Regions from separate parts of the Arthrobacter sp. 9E16 genome, predicted to be linked through region 1. Evidence: predicted binding sites of a transcription regulator. Region 1 holds the regulator's gene; each other region holds the start of a gene.
The links. Region 1 encodes LexA, which represses DNA repair genes until DNA is damaged. Its sites were predicted from a motif close to TCGAACANNTGTTCGA; they were not measured.
Positions count from the first base shown of each region.

Region 2: CXR00_RS08015 (DUF6504 family protein) is a predicted target of LexA. The motif match lies at 2,332-2,347, and genes of this name have one in related genera.
Region 3: CXR00_RS04490 (LexA family transcriptional regulator) is a predicted target of LexA. The motif match lies at 2,060-2,075, and genes of this name have one in related genera.

Region 1 is NZ_PJIU01000003.1:717,308-721,442, reverse strand. Features, by position in the region: gene CXR00_RS15550 (histidinol-phosphate transaminase) at 32-1,141, opposite strand; gene CXR00_RS15545 (LysM peptidoglycan-binding domain-containing protein) at 1,287-1,751, opposite strand; gene lexA (transcriptional repressor LexA) at 2,168-2,998, shown strand; gene CXR00_RS15535 (ATP-dependent DNA helicase) at 3,138-4,135, opposite strand, start outside.
Region 2 is NZ_PJIU01000002.1:269,148-273,282, forward strand. Features, by position in the region: gene CXR00_RS08005 (MDR family MFS transporter) at 1-568, shown strand, start outside; gene CXR00_RS08010 (MDR family MFS transporter) at 613-2,262, shown strand; gene CXR00_RS08015 (DUF6504 family protein) at 2,428-2,739, shown strand; gene CXR00_RS08020 (DNA polymerase III subunit alpha) at 2,752-4,135, shown strand, end outside.
Region 3 is NZ_PJIU01000001.1:940,352-944,486, forward strand. Features, by position in the region: gene CXR00_RS04480 (ABC transporter permease) at 1-986, opposite strand, end outside; gene CXR00_RS04485 (ABC transporter ATP-binding protein) at 983-1,918, opposite strand; gene CXR00_RS04490 (LexA family transcriptional regulator) at 2,088-2,519, shown strand; gene CXR00_RS04495 (Y-family DNA polymerase) at 2,528-3,814, shown strand; gene CXR00_RS04500 (PadR family transcriptional regulator) at 3,811-4,135, opposite strand, start outside.

The DNA.
Region 1 (4,135 bases):
CCGGCCGCGGCAGCGCGGGCGCCCGGCCCAGTTACCGGATGCCGGCGGCCAGCAGTTCGCGGAGGCGGGCGAGGAAGGCGCTGGTCTCCGGTTCCGTGCCGGCGGTGACACGCAGATGGCCGGGGATCCCGACGTCGCGCACCAGGACGCCTGCCTCCAGCAGGCCTTCCCAGACGGCCCGGGGATCCTCCATTCCGCCGAAAAAGACGAAGTTCGCGTCTGAGGGGGCGGGCTTCAGACCCAGATCCTGCAGCTCGGAGACAATGCGGTCGCGCTGAACCTTGATGTCCTCAACGTTGGCCAGCAAAGCATCTGCGTGTTCCAGCGCAGCGTTGGCGGTGGCCTGCGTGATGGCGGACAGGTGGTACGGCAGCCGCACCAGGCGGAGGGCATCGGTAACCTCGGGGGCGGCTGCCATGTAGCCGATCCGGGCTCCGGCGAGCGCAAAGGCTTTGCTCATGGTGCGTGAGACGATCAGGCGCTCGCGTCCCGGCAGCAGTTCCAGGGCGCTCGGAGTGCCGGCATGGAAGAACTCGCCGTAGGCCTCATCCACGATCACGATGGCCTCTGACGCGGCCCCCGCCTCGTAGACGGCCTCCACAACATCCAGTGAAAGTGCTGTGCCGGTGGGGTTGTTCGGAGTGCAAAGGAAGACGATGTTCGGCGCCTCGGCGCGAACCTGTTCTGCAGCTGACTCAGCCGTAAGCCCGAAGTCGTCGCTTCGGTGTCCCGTGACGTAGCGGGTGCCGGTGCCGCTGGCGAGCAGCGGATACATGGAATAAGTGGGAGGGAAACTCATGGCCGTCCGTCCGGGACCGCCGAACGCCTGGAGAATCTGCTGCAGGACCTCGTTCGAGCCGTTCCCGGCCCAGATATTTTCGGAGGTCAGTCCGTGGCCGAGGTAAGCGGCAAGCCGGTCCCGCAGTTCCGTGAATTCCCGGTCCGGGTAGCGGTTCAGTCCGGCCACGGCCCGCTCCACAGAGATCGCAATCGCCTCCCGCACGGATTTCGGCAGGCCATGCGTATTCTCGTTGACATTCAGCAGGATGGGCACATCCAACTGGGGTGCGCCATAGGGCGTCAGTCCGCGGAGGTCATCGCGCAGAGGAAGTCGGTTGAGTCTCGCCAGCTGTTCAGTCACCTGTACAGCTTAAGACTCGAAGGCGGAGCGGGAAGAATCTGCGGGCTGCACGCCCTGCCTTGTTACGTCCCGCGTTGTTGAGCACTGACTTGTTTGGCTCTGGGTGTTTCGTCCTGAGGTGTTGCGGCTCAGCGTTGTTGCCGGCTCAGCGTTCAACGGGGATGTAAAGCTGAGCACCAACGATGAGGCGGGATTCAGTCAGGTTGTTGAGTTCCATGATGTCTTCCATGACATCCCGCGGGTCACGCTCAGGAGCGAACTCCTGCGCCAGGCCCCACAGGGACTCACCCGCAGCCACACTGACCTGGACGGTTCTTGTCACGTCCGGCCCCCCGCTGGAGGCCATGGCGGGAGCAGTGAAGAAACCCAGCACAATGAGCGCAGCCGCTGCGGCGAGCATCAGCGGGAGGCCGATGAAAACCAGACGGCCCCTGCGAGTCAGGTGCAGCGAGTTCGCCTTGACCGGCAGGGAAGGATTTGAAGGCCGGGAATCGAGGTGCTGTGAGGGAGATGTGTTTGACGCAGCTGTTTTTGACGCAGCTGTATGGATTGAAGCAGCTGTATGACTCGAATCAGCTGTTCGAGCTGTCGGGACTGTTTGGGTTGTCATTGCAACGCCTTTCCGGTTCGATGGCTGCAGGAAATACCCGAAGCCATATTCGAACGATTGGAAGCTGATCGACTTACCCGAACCTCCGCTGAGGGCGGCTGTCGAAAGTATGTTCGATTTCTGCTGAGTTATTTCTAGCACTTATCTACTAATAAAGTCGAGACTCGCTCGAACAAATGTTTGAAAACACCGCACTGCTCGCTTAACGTTGAGGACAAGAGGGAACCTTCAACGGGTTCTGCGGATCGACTCGAAGCCCAGGCGTCGGAGCGGTTCCTCAGGATCACTGAATCAGCTGCCTCTGACATAACCGCCGGAACGGCTTGCACGGCCAATACGTCCCGGCTTGTACCGATTAGACATTTACCGACCAGCCCCGGCATTGCCGGGACCAGCTGACCCGAAGGGAACCCGACGTGGCCCGCAGGACTGCTTCCGAAGACAGCACCAACAAACCAGCTGCCACAGGCACCCGTGCGCGCGCCAAAGGGCTCACCCCCAGGCAGAAGACCGTCCTGGAGATGATTCAGCGGTCCGTGAGCACCAACGGCTATCCGCCCACCATGCGCGAAATCGGCGACACGGTTGGCCTGGCCAGCCTGTCCAGCGTGACCCACCAGCTCATGCAGCTGGAGAAGCTCGGCTACATCCGCCGTGATCCGAAGCGCCCCCGCGCCATGGAAATCCTCATTCCCCTGATGCTCCGTGACGGGTCCTCCGGTACGGCAGCCGAAGAGGGGCCGGGACGCCCCGGCTCCGGCACGGACAACAGCCCTTCAGCCGGCGCTGCGGGGCGCACCGGAGACCAGCATGAAGAGGGCGCAGGCTCAACCCCGGCGCTGGCCTCGGTAACCGAGCTTGCCACCTCCGTTGATACCGCCATGGTGCCGCTGGTCGGCCGCATCGCCGCCGGCGGACCCATCCTTGCGGAGCAGGTGGTGGAGGACATCATGCCGCTGCCCCGTCAGCTGGTGGGACACGGTGACCTTTTCATGCTGAAGGTTTCGGGAGACTCCATGGTTGATGCCGCCATCTGCGACGGTGACTGGGTGGTTGTGCGCCGCCAGCCGACAGCTGAGAACGGTGACATTGTGGCTGCCCTCCTCGACGATGAAGCCACGGTCAAGACCTTCCGGCAGCGCAACGGCCACACCTGGCTGCTGCCGCAGAACACGCGGTACGAGCCCATTGTGGGCGATCACGCCGTCATCATGGGCAAAGTTGTCTCGGTGATGCGCGCTCTTTAGCCGATGTCCCGGCGGGATCCCTGCAGCGGAAAGCACGCAAATGGCGGCCGGAAATATTCCGGCCGCCATTTGCATGTCCATGTCTTTGCTGCCCGGCCTCACTGGGCCGCAGAGTGCCGCGGTTGCCCCCGCAGCCCGCCTATCCCGCCGACAGCTCCTCGGCTGCCGACTGCTCTGCGAGCCGGCCCAAAACGGAGAGCACCACGGAGCGGTCCGTGGTGGACCAGAACGGCGGCAGCGCTGCGCGCAGGAAGCCCCCATACCGGGCCGTGGCCAGCCGGGAGTCCAGGACAGCCACCACACCGCGGTCCCCCGCCGCACGAATCAGGCGCCCGGCGCCCTGTGCCAGACGCACGGCGGCATGGGTCGCCGCCACGGACATGAACCCGTTGCCTCCGGCCTTGGCCACTGCTCGGGTGCGGGCGGTCATCAGCGGGTCATCGGGACGGGGAAACGGGATGCGGTCGATGAGGACAAGCCGGCACGCGGCTCCGGGAACGTCCACGCCCTGCCATAGCGACATGGTGCCGAAGAGGCAGGTGTCCGGCTCTTCAGAGAACTGCTTGACCAGTGAAGACATGGAAGATTCCCCCTGGCACAGGATGGGGAAATCCACCCGGGTGCGCATGGCATCGGCGGCATCTTCGGCCGCTCGCCGGGAGGAGAATAAGCCCAGCGCGCCGCCGTTGGAGGCCTTAAGCAGCGCTTCGATTTCATTCAGCTGAGCCTCGGAGGTACCCCGCTCCGGCTTGGGCAGGTCCTTGGCCACATACAGAATCCCCTGGCGCGGGTAATCGAAGGGACTGCCGACGTCGGTTCCGGTCCAGGACGGTGCACCCGGACCCAACAGGCCCAGGGCACCGGCCACCGGCCCGAACTCGGAGCCGATCGCCAGGGTTGCCGAGGTCAGGACAACGGTGTGCCCGTCAAACAATCCTTCACGCAGCCGTCCCGCTACTGACAGCGGAGCAACGTTCAGGGTGGCGGGGGCGGTCTCGTCGGGCGGTGAAAAACCTCCCGACGGGGAGAAGGAACTGGGCCGGGACGCCCAAATCACCTCGCCGGCCGCCGGTGCCGAGATCAGCCGCTCGCAGACAGTCAGCACGGCCATAAGCCGTGAACGGGCCGTCTGCCGGC
Region 2 (4,135 bases), on a different contig from region 1:
GATTTCCCGCACCGGCAAGTACAAGATCTACCCCATACTCGGCGCGGCCGTGATGATTGTTGGGCTGCTGCTGCTCTCCCGGATCTCCAACACCACGCCCTACTGGTTCACGGCGCTGGGCATGTTTGTGCTGGGCCTGGGCATCGGAGCACTGATGCAGAACCTGGTGCTGATTGTGCAGAACAGTGTTCCCTCCAAGGACATGGGCACCGGGGTCTCCTCCGCCAACTATTTCCGGCAGATGGGCGGATCACTGGGAATCGCCGTGTTCGGGTCCTTCTTTATCAAGCGCCTGAACGACCAGGTGGCGGACGCACCGCCGGAGGCCTCCGGAGTGCTCCGCAACGGAGTGAACTCGATCAGCCCGTCCGAATTGAAGATGCTGCCCGGGCCGGTGCGGGACTTCATTGCCCAGGCCTTCGGGGATGCCCTGCCGCCAATTTTCCTGCTCGGCATTCCGGCGTTGGGCGCCGGCCTGATCATGACCCTGTTCATCAAACAGATTCCGCTGTCCGAGACCGCGCGGGTGCACCTCGGAGATGCGGAGCAGGAACCAACCGCCAGGTAAGCGTTAACCGGCATCAGGCACCGCCGGCTAGGAGACCGCACCACATGTCCCACAAAGCACTTTCACCACGGATCGCCGCGAGCCCGGCAGGATTGGTTCCCGGCAATCCGGGGCCTGCGCCGGGTACGCAGCTGCAGGGTACGCGAAAGCACGGGCGGCACCGGGAGGAGGCCGCGCCGGCGGCGATGCCCAAACGGAACCTGCCCCTGGTCTTCACCGGGCTGGTGCTGTCCGTGCTGCTGGCAGCCCTGGACCAGACCATCGTGGCGACCGCGCTGCCCACCATCGTGGGGGACCTCAACGGGCTCGAGCACCTGTCCTGGGTGGTCACTGCTTACATCCTGGCAGCAACCATCGGCCTGCCGATCTACGGAAAACTCGGCGATCTGTTTGGCCGCAAGAGCATCTTCATTTTCGCCATTGTGGTGTTCCTGGTCGGCTCCATGCTGTCCGGGCTGGCGCAGGACATGGGTCAGCTGATCGGCTTCCGTGCGCTGCAGGGCCTCGGCGGCGGCGGACTGATGATCGGCGCGCAGGCCATCCTGGGAGACCTCGTCTCTCCGCGTGAGCGCGGCAAGTACATGGGACTGATCGGAGCAGCCTTTGGAATTGCCTCCGTGTGCGGACCGCTGCTGGGCGGCTGGATCACCGATGCCTGGTCCTGGCGGTGGGTCTTCTACATCAACCTGCCCATCGGAGCGGTGGCGCTCGCCGTCGTCGTCTCCTCCCTGCACCTGGCCAAACCCCAGGGAGCCCGCCCGCGGCTGGACTACGCCGGCGCTGCCTTGCTGGCCGTTGCGAGCGCCGCCCTGATCATGCTCACCACGTGGGCGGGCACCACCTATGCCTGGTCAAGTCCGCAGATCCTGGCTCTGGCCGCATTGACCCTGGCTGCGGGTGCGGCATTTGTGCGGGTGGAGCTGAAGTCCCGGGAGCCGATCATGCCGCTGGGCCTGTTCCGCAACCGGAACTTCCTGCTGCCCGTGCTGGTGGGCATCTCCGTGGGCATCGCCATGTTCTCCACCATTTCCTACCTGCCCACCTTCCTGCAGATGGTCAACCGGGCCACTGCCACCGAATCCGGACTGATGATGCTGCCGATGATGGGCGGGCTGCTGCTCACCTCCATCGGCACCGGCCAGCTGATTTCCCGCACGGGAAAGTACAAGATCTATCCGATCCTGGGCTGCGCGGTGATCATTGCGGGCCTGGTGCTGCTGTCCCGGATTTCCGACACCACGCCGTACAGCTTCACGGCGCTCGGGATGCTGGTGATGGGCCTGGGCATTGGAATGCTGATGCAGAACCTGGTGCTGATTGTGCAGAACAGCGTCCCCGGCAGGGACATGGGGGCTGCAATTTCCGCGGCGAACTATTTCCGGCAGATCGGTGCCTCTTTTGGCATTGCGCTGTTCGGCTCCATCTTCATCCACCGCCTGGGCAATGAGATTGCCGCGGCGCCGCAGGGGGCGGGGGCAGCGGTGGGCGGGGACATCAATTCCCTGAGCCCGGCGACGCTGCGCGGTCTGCCGGCGCCGGTGCAGGATTTCATCGGCGCGGCCTTTGGCCACGCGCTGCCGCCGATCTTCCTGCTCAGTGTGCCCATTGTCGCAGTAGCCCTGGTGCTGTGCCTGTTTATCCGGGAGACGCCGCTGTCCACCGAGGTCCGGACGGAAGCGGGGGAGGAAGCTTAGGGGCGTCCGCGGAGGAATCCGGCGGCGGGAGTGCCGATTGTCAGATGATGGCCGTACACTGGAAACTGTTAGAACATATGTTCGAATTAGTTGCTGTCCACAAACCAATTTTGGCCGCCGCGACGGCTTGGGTGCGGGCACGCCTGCGGCTGGGAGGAAGCTGGAATGGGTGTCTTCAGTGAGGCGGTAGAGGTGGTGTGCTCACCCGCCGGCCAGCCGCTTCGGCTTGTCTGGAGCGGCCGCACCTACAAGGTGGCAGCGGATCCCGTGCGCTGGTATGAGCGCCGGAACTGGTGGGATGAGGAAGCCCGGGCGGAACGCGGGCGCGGTCCGGGGCTGGTGGATTCGGAGATCTGGCGGGTACAGGCCCGGCTGACCCCGCGTTCGCCGCTGCGCACCCTGGATCTCTCGCATGACATCAGCTCCGGCCGCTGGCGCCTGATCCGTATCCATGACGCCCTGCGGGAAAGCGCCTAGGAACTGCCGGATATGAGCTTCACCCATCTGCATGCCGCCACCGCCTTCAGCGCGCACTACGGAGTGTCCTGGCCGGAGGAAATGGCGCAGGCCGCTGCGGCCGACGGTGCAGACGCGCTCGCCTGCACCGACCGTGACGGACTGTACGGAACGGTCAAGCACCTGCGCGCCTGCATGGACGCCGGCATTGATCCGATCGTGGGGGTGGACCTGGCGGTGCTGGGGGAGCCGGATGCTTCCGGTGCCCGGCCGGTCACCGGAAGAGTTGTTGTCCTGGCCCGCGGCCGTCGGCAGGGAGCCGGCTACCGCGCGCTGTGCCGGCTGATTTCCGATGCACACGCCGGCACCTCAGCGTCCGCGGCACGCAAGGGCAGCAAACCGGTGGGGGTGACCATGGCGCAGCTGGCGTCACGGGCAGCGGGCGACGACGGCGGTGGGGGCTCCAGTGCCCGCGGCCCCGGAGCCGGCGGTGACACTAATCACGAGCCGCTCCTGACCGTCCTGGTGGGACCGCATTCCGACGTCGGCACCGCCATGCGCAGCCGCAGCTACGCCGTCGCCCGCACACTCTTTCGCCGCTGGCAGGAGACGCTGCCGCGCGCATCACTTGCCGTGGAGGTGGTGGCCCACCTCAGCGCCCCGGGGACCAACCTCAGCCTGGCCCACGCCGTGCGCATGCTCCGCCTGGCGGATGAAATGCAGCTGCCGGCCATCCTCACCAACGCTGTGCGCTACGTGGATGCCGACGGCGCCGCCACCGCCGACGTCCTGGACGCAGCCCGGGCGCTGACCTCCATGGGGCGGCTTCCGGATTTGCAGCCCAACGGACAGGGCTGGCTGAAGAGCGCCGCGCAGATGAAGTCCCTTGCCCGCGAGATCAGCAACGAGGCGGGCTACGGAGCGGCGGGCGCATCCCGGATGCTCCGCGACACCGAAGCGCTCGCCGACGCCTGCCGGATGGATCCGGTCCGGGACATGGGCTGGAAGCAGCCGGTGGTTCCGGAAGCCTCGGTGATCGGTATTGCCGCCGAACCCATGGCCGAGCTGGTAAGCCGCTGCGAAGCCGGCATCGGCCGCCGGTTCCCCGCCCAGGATCCGGCCTCCGAAGCCCGGCTGCGCAACCGGCTGGCCCATGAACTGGGCATCATTGAACGGCTCGGGTTCGCCTCCTACTTCCTGACTGTCGCCGAGGTTTCCGCCATGATCACCGGCATGGGCGTGCGTGCCGCAGCCCGGGGCTCGGGAGCCTCTTCACTGGTGAACTATCTGCTGGGCATCAGCCACGTGAACCCGCTGGCCCATGACCTGATTTTTGAACGGTTCCTCTCCCGGGACCGTTCCACCCTTCCGGACATCGACATAGACGTTGAAAGTGCCCAGCGGCACAACGTCTATC
Region 3 (4,135 bases), on a different contig from region 1:
GCCAGCGCCCCAAAAGCGGCCGCGAACAGGAAAGCGGAGACGGTCCAGGTGGCAAAGGAGCCGCGCAGCAGCCGGCCGGCCAGACCCGCCGGGGAAAGCAGGGCGGGCCTGGCGGTTGCCGGACCGGGCCGGGGCGTCCGCAGCCCGGCGCCAAGGTCCCGCCGCCGGGCCAGCTCCACGGCGAGCACCAGCAGTATTGCCGTGGCCGCAACCGAGAGGAGCAGCGGCCACCAGCGCAGGTCCACCCAGAGGCGGGTCTGCTGCGGCCAGGCAAGCGGGGAGGACCAGGACAGCCAGGATCCCTGGTTGTTGATGACGTCGCCGATTCCCCGGATCAGGAAGGCGGCAGTCAGAACCGCCATTGCCGTGCCGGTGGCTCCCCGCGCGTGCTCATTGAGCTGGGCGGCAACCGCGGCAACCGCACCGAAAACCATGCCGGTGAGTGCGGTCCCGGCGCCCAGGGCAAGCGAACTGGCAGGGTCCAGGGACGCTGTGCCCGCGAGCGCCGCCACAACGGCCGCCCCGACCGCGGCATTGGCGACGGCGACTGTGATGATTGCGGCGGCGGCCGGTGCAAAAGGGCCCACCGGCAGGGCGCGGAGCATTTCCATCCGGCCGGATTCCTCCTCCGCCCTGGTATGCCGCACCACGAGGAGGATGCTCATGATGGCGGCGGCCAGATAGAGGTACAAGGAGAGTTCGTTGGCGACCATCGCGCCGAACGTGTAATTCTCCAGTCCAAAGGCCGGTCCGGTCATCATGACCGTGGCCGGGTTGTCCATGAGCGACGCCCGGGCCTGCAGTGATTCCGGGGTGGTGTAGGTCGTCTCGAAAGTGGCCATGGACCCGGCAACGCCTGTGCCGACGGCCAGGGTCCAGACCGGAATAATGATCCGATCCAGCCTCAGGTGCAGCCGCAGCAATCCGCCGGTGGCAGCCCACGGGTTGCGGAAGGACTGCCGGCGGGCAGTGGGTGGTGCGCTCATTGCTCTGCTCCCGCCTCGTCACCGTAGTGGCGCAGGAACAGCTCCTCCAGTGACGGCGGGGCAATGGTCAGGTTTTGCACGCCGGCTTCGGCCAGCAGTGCCAGGATGCTGTTCACCTGCGCATTGTCGACGTCGAACCGCAGATATCCGTGCTCCGCACTGAGGTTGTGCACCCCCGGTGCAGCGGCCAGCGCGGCCGGATCCGCCGTCGTCGTCGCCGTGACCGTGGACCGGGTGAGGTGGCGCAGCTGGGCCAGGGTGCCGGTTTCCACGTCGCGGCCGGAGCGGATGATGGTGACGGTGTCGCACAGCTTTTCCACCTCGGCGAGGATGTGGCTGGACAGCAGCACGGTACGTCCCTCGCTGCGCAGGTTCCGGATCTCCTCGGTGAACGCAGCCTCCATGAGCGGATCGAGGCCCGAGGTGGGTTCATCGAGCAGGAACAGCTCAGCGTCTGAGGCGAGCGCGGCGACCAGCGCCACCTTTTGCCGGTTGCCTTTGGAATAGGTGCGCGCCTTCTTGGTGGGGTCCAGCTCAAAGCGTTCCAGCAGTTCAGCGCGTCGTGCCGCCTGCCGCTTCGCGTCCCGGTCCTTCCCCGCGTACCGTTTGCCGGCATGTAGCCGGGTGAAGATGTCAATGGCTTCCCCGCCCGTCAGGTTCGGCCAGAGGGTGGTGTCCCCGGGAACGTAAGCGATCCGGCGGTGGACGGCGACGGCGTCCGCCCAGGGATCCATGCCCAGCACCGCGGCGGTTCCGGCGTCAGCGCGCAGCACGCCCAGCAGCACCCGGATGGCGGTGGATTTCCCGGCTCCGTTGGGCCCCAGAAATCCGGCGACCTGTCCCTCCTCCACCGTGAGCGAGAACCCGTCCAAAGCGCGCGTAGAGCCGATGGTCTTGACGAGGTTGGTCGTTTCGACAGCGGGCTGGTTCATGGGAGCTCCGGTGGCATGAGACGCGGCCGGGGCCCGTCTTGCGCCCGGTCTGCCCTGGCTGGCAGCAATGTCCACCCAGTCTGCGGCAACTTGCGCCGTTCGCCAAGGTGTTTTCCATGCTCGGTGCTACCCTGTTGGTATTCGAAGGTGTGTTCTAGGGAGGTGTGCGGTGCCCGTCTTTTCCTCTGGCCCAACTCCGCGACCGGGCGGCGCAAATGACCAACCTCCAGCCCGCGGCGCAACCCTTCCGGCCGGGTTCGCATCACCCGCCCAGGACTATTACGACGCCGGCATTGACCTGAACCGGCACCTGATCCGCGATGCCACGTCCACCTTCATCATGCGGGTTTCCGGCAACGCCATGGACGAAGCCGGCATCAGCGACGGAGACGAGCTGATCGTGGACCGGTCGCTGACACCCAAAGACGGGTCGGTGGTTGTTGCCGTTCTGAACGGAGAGCTGATCATCCGGCGGTTGCTGTTGACCGGCCAGGGGATCTTCCTGCACGCGGACAGCCCGGATTCAGAAGACATCCGGGTACCGGATCCCGCGGAACTGTCCGTCTGGGGTGTCGTGACCCGGTGCCTGCACCATGTCTAGGCCGTCTCATGGCTGAGCAGCACCGCATCGCACTGGTGGACGTAAACAGCTTCTACGTCTCCTGCGAGCGCGTTTTTGACCCGAAGCTGGCCGGCATTCCCGTGGTTGTGCTCTCCAACAACGACGGCTGCGTGGTGGCCCGCTCCGATGAGGCCAAGGCCCTGGGCATCAAGACGGGTGAGCCGTGGTTCAAGCTGGCCGAGGCCGCTCCCAAGCTGGGTCTGGTACAGCGCTCGAGCAACTATGAGCTGTACGGGGACCTGAGCTCGCGCGTGATGCAGCTGCTGGCACGCTTCTCCTCCGAGCAAGAGATTTACTCCATCGACGAGTGTTTCCTGCACCTGCACGGCACCGATGAGGAACTGCGGACCCGGGGCACTGACATCCGGGCTGCCGTGGCGAAGAACATCGGCCTGCCGGTCTGCGTGGGAATCGGCCCCACCAAAACCCTGGCCAAATTCGCGAACCGGATCGCCAAGCAGAATCCCCACATGGGAGGCGTCTGCAACCTCGACACCCTGGATCCCGCCGTCGTCGACACAATTATGTCCCGCGTGCCGGTCACCGGCCTGTGGGGCGTGGGCGCGCGCAACGGTGTCCGGCTGAATGCGCTGGGCATCCACACTGTCGCGGATCTGCGCGCCGCCGATACCGCCGCGATCCGTGCGAAGTTCTCCGTGGTGCTGCAGCGCACGGTGCTGGAACTGAACGGCACCGCCTGCATTCCCATGGAAACCGAGTCTGCAGACAAGCAGCAGGTCCTCTTTTCACGCAGCTTCGCGACGCCGGTGACTACACAGGAATCGATGCGCCAGGTCATGAGCCTGTACGCCCAAAAAGCGGCCATCCGACTGGCCAAGGAGGGACAGCTGGCCAGCGTCATGACGGTTTTTGCGTCCACCTCGCGGTTCAGCGGCACTGAAGCATCTTCCCCCTCGGCCACGGTCCGGCTTCAGCGGCCCACCGCGGATCCCCTGGTGCTCACCCGGGCCGCGATTGACGCCATGGATCCCCAGGTGGTGGAGGGTGCCCGGTATGCCAAGGCCGGAATCATGCTCACGGGCCTCTCCCCCGCCGGCGCCGAGCCGGTGTTCGACCTGTTCGATGCCGGACCGGAGCAGAAGGACATCGGGCCGCTGCTGGCGCAGGTCACCGACAAGTACGGTGCTGCCAGCATTGGCCTGGGACTGGCCGGGATGTCCACAGCCAAGCCGGACTGGACCATGGCGCGGAACTTCGCTTCCCCGCGCTACACCACCGAGTGGTCCGATCTTCCGGTGGTGAAGGCGGTTTAGCGGCCAGGTTTCCTGCCGGCTCCAGGGTCTGGAAATTCAACCAGGCTGGCGGTGATTCCGGCAAGGAACTGCGACCCCAAGCCTGTCAGGGAGATCTCCTTGCGCTTTGCCCCGGTGCGCGGGACATCGACCTCCGCACTGTGCAGGAGACCGGTGTCCTGCAGCCTTTTCAGGGTGCGGTAGAGACTGCGCTCGGTGATCTGCCAGCCGGTGCCTGCTGCAACCTCTTCTGCAACCCTGGCCACCGTCACCGGTTGATGCTCGGCCACTGCCCGCAAAACCACCGGCGTCAGCATGGATTTCTTGTAGGTCTCCACCCAG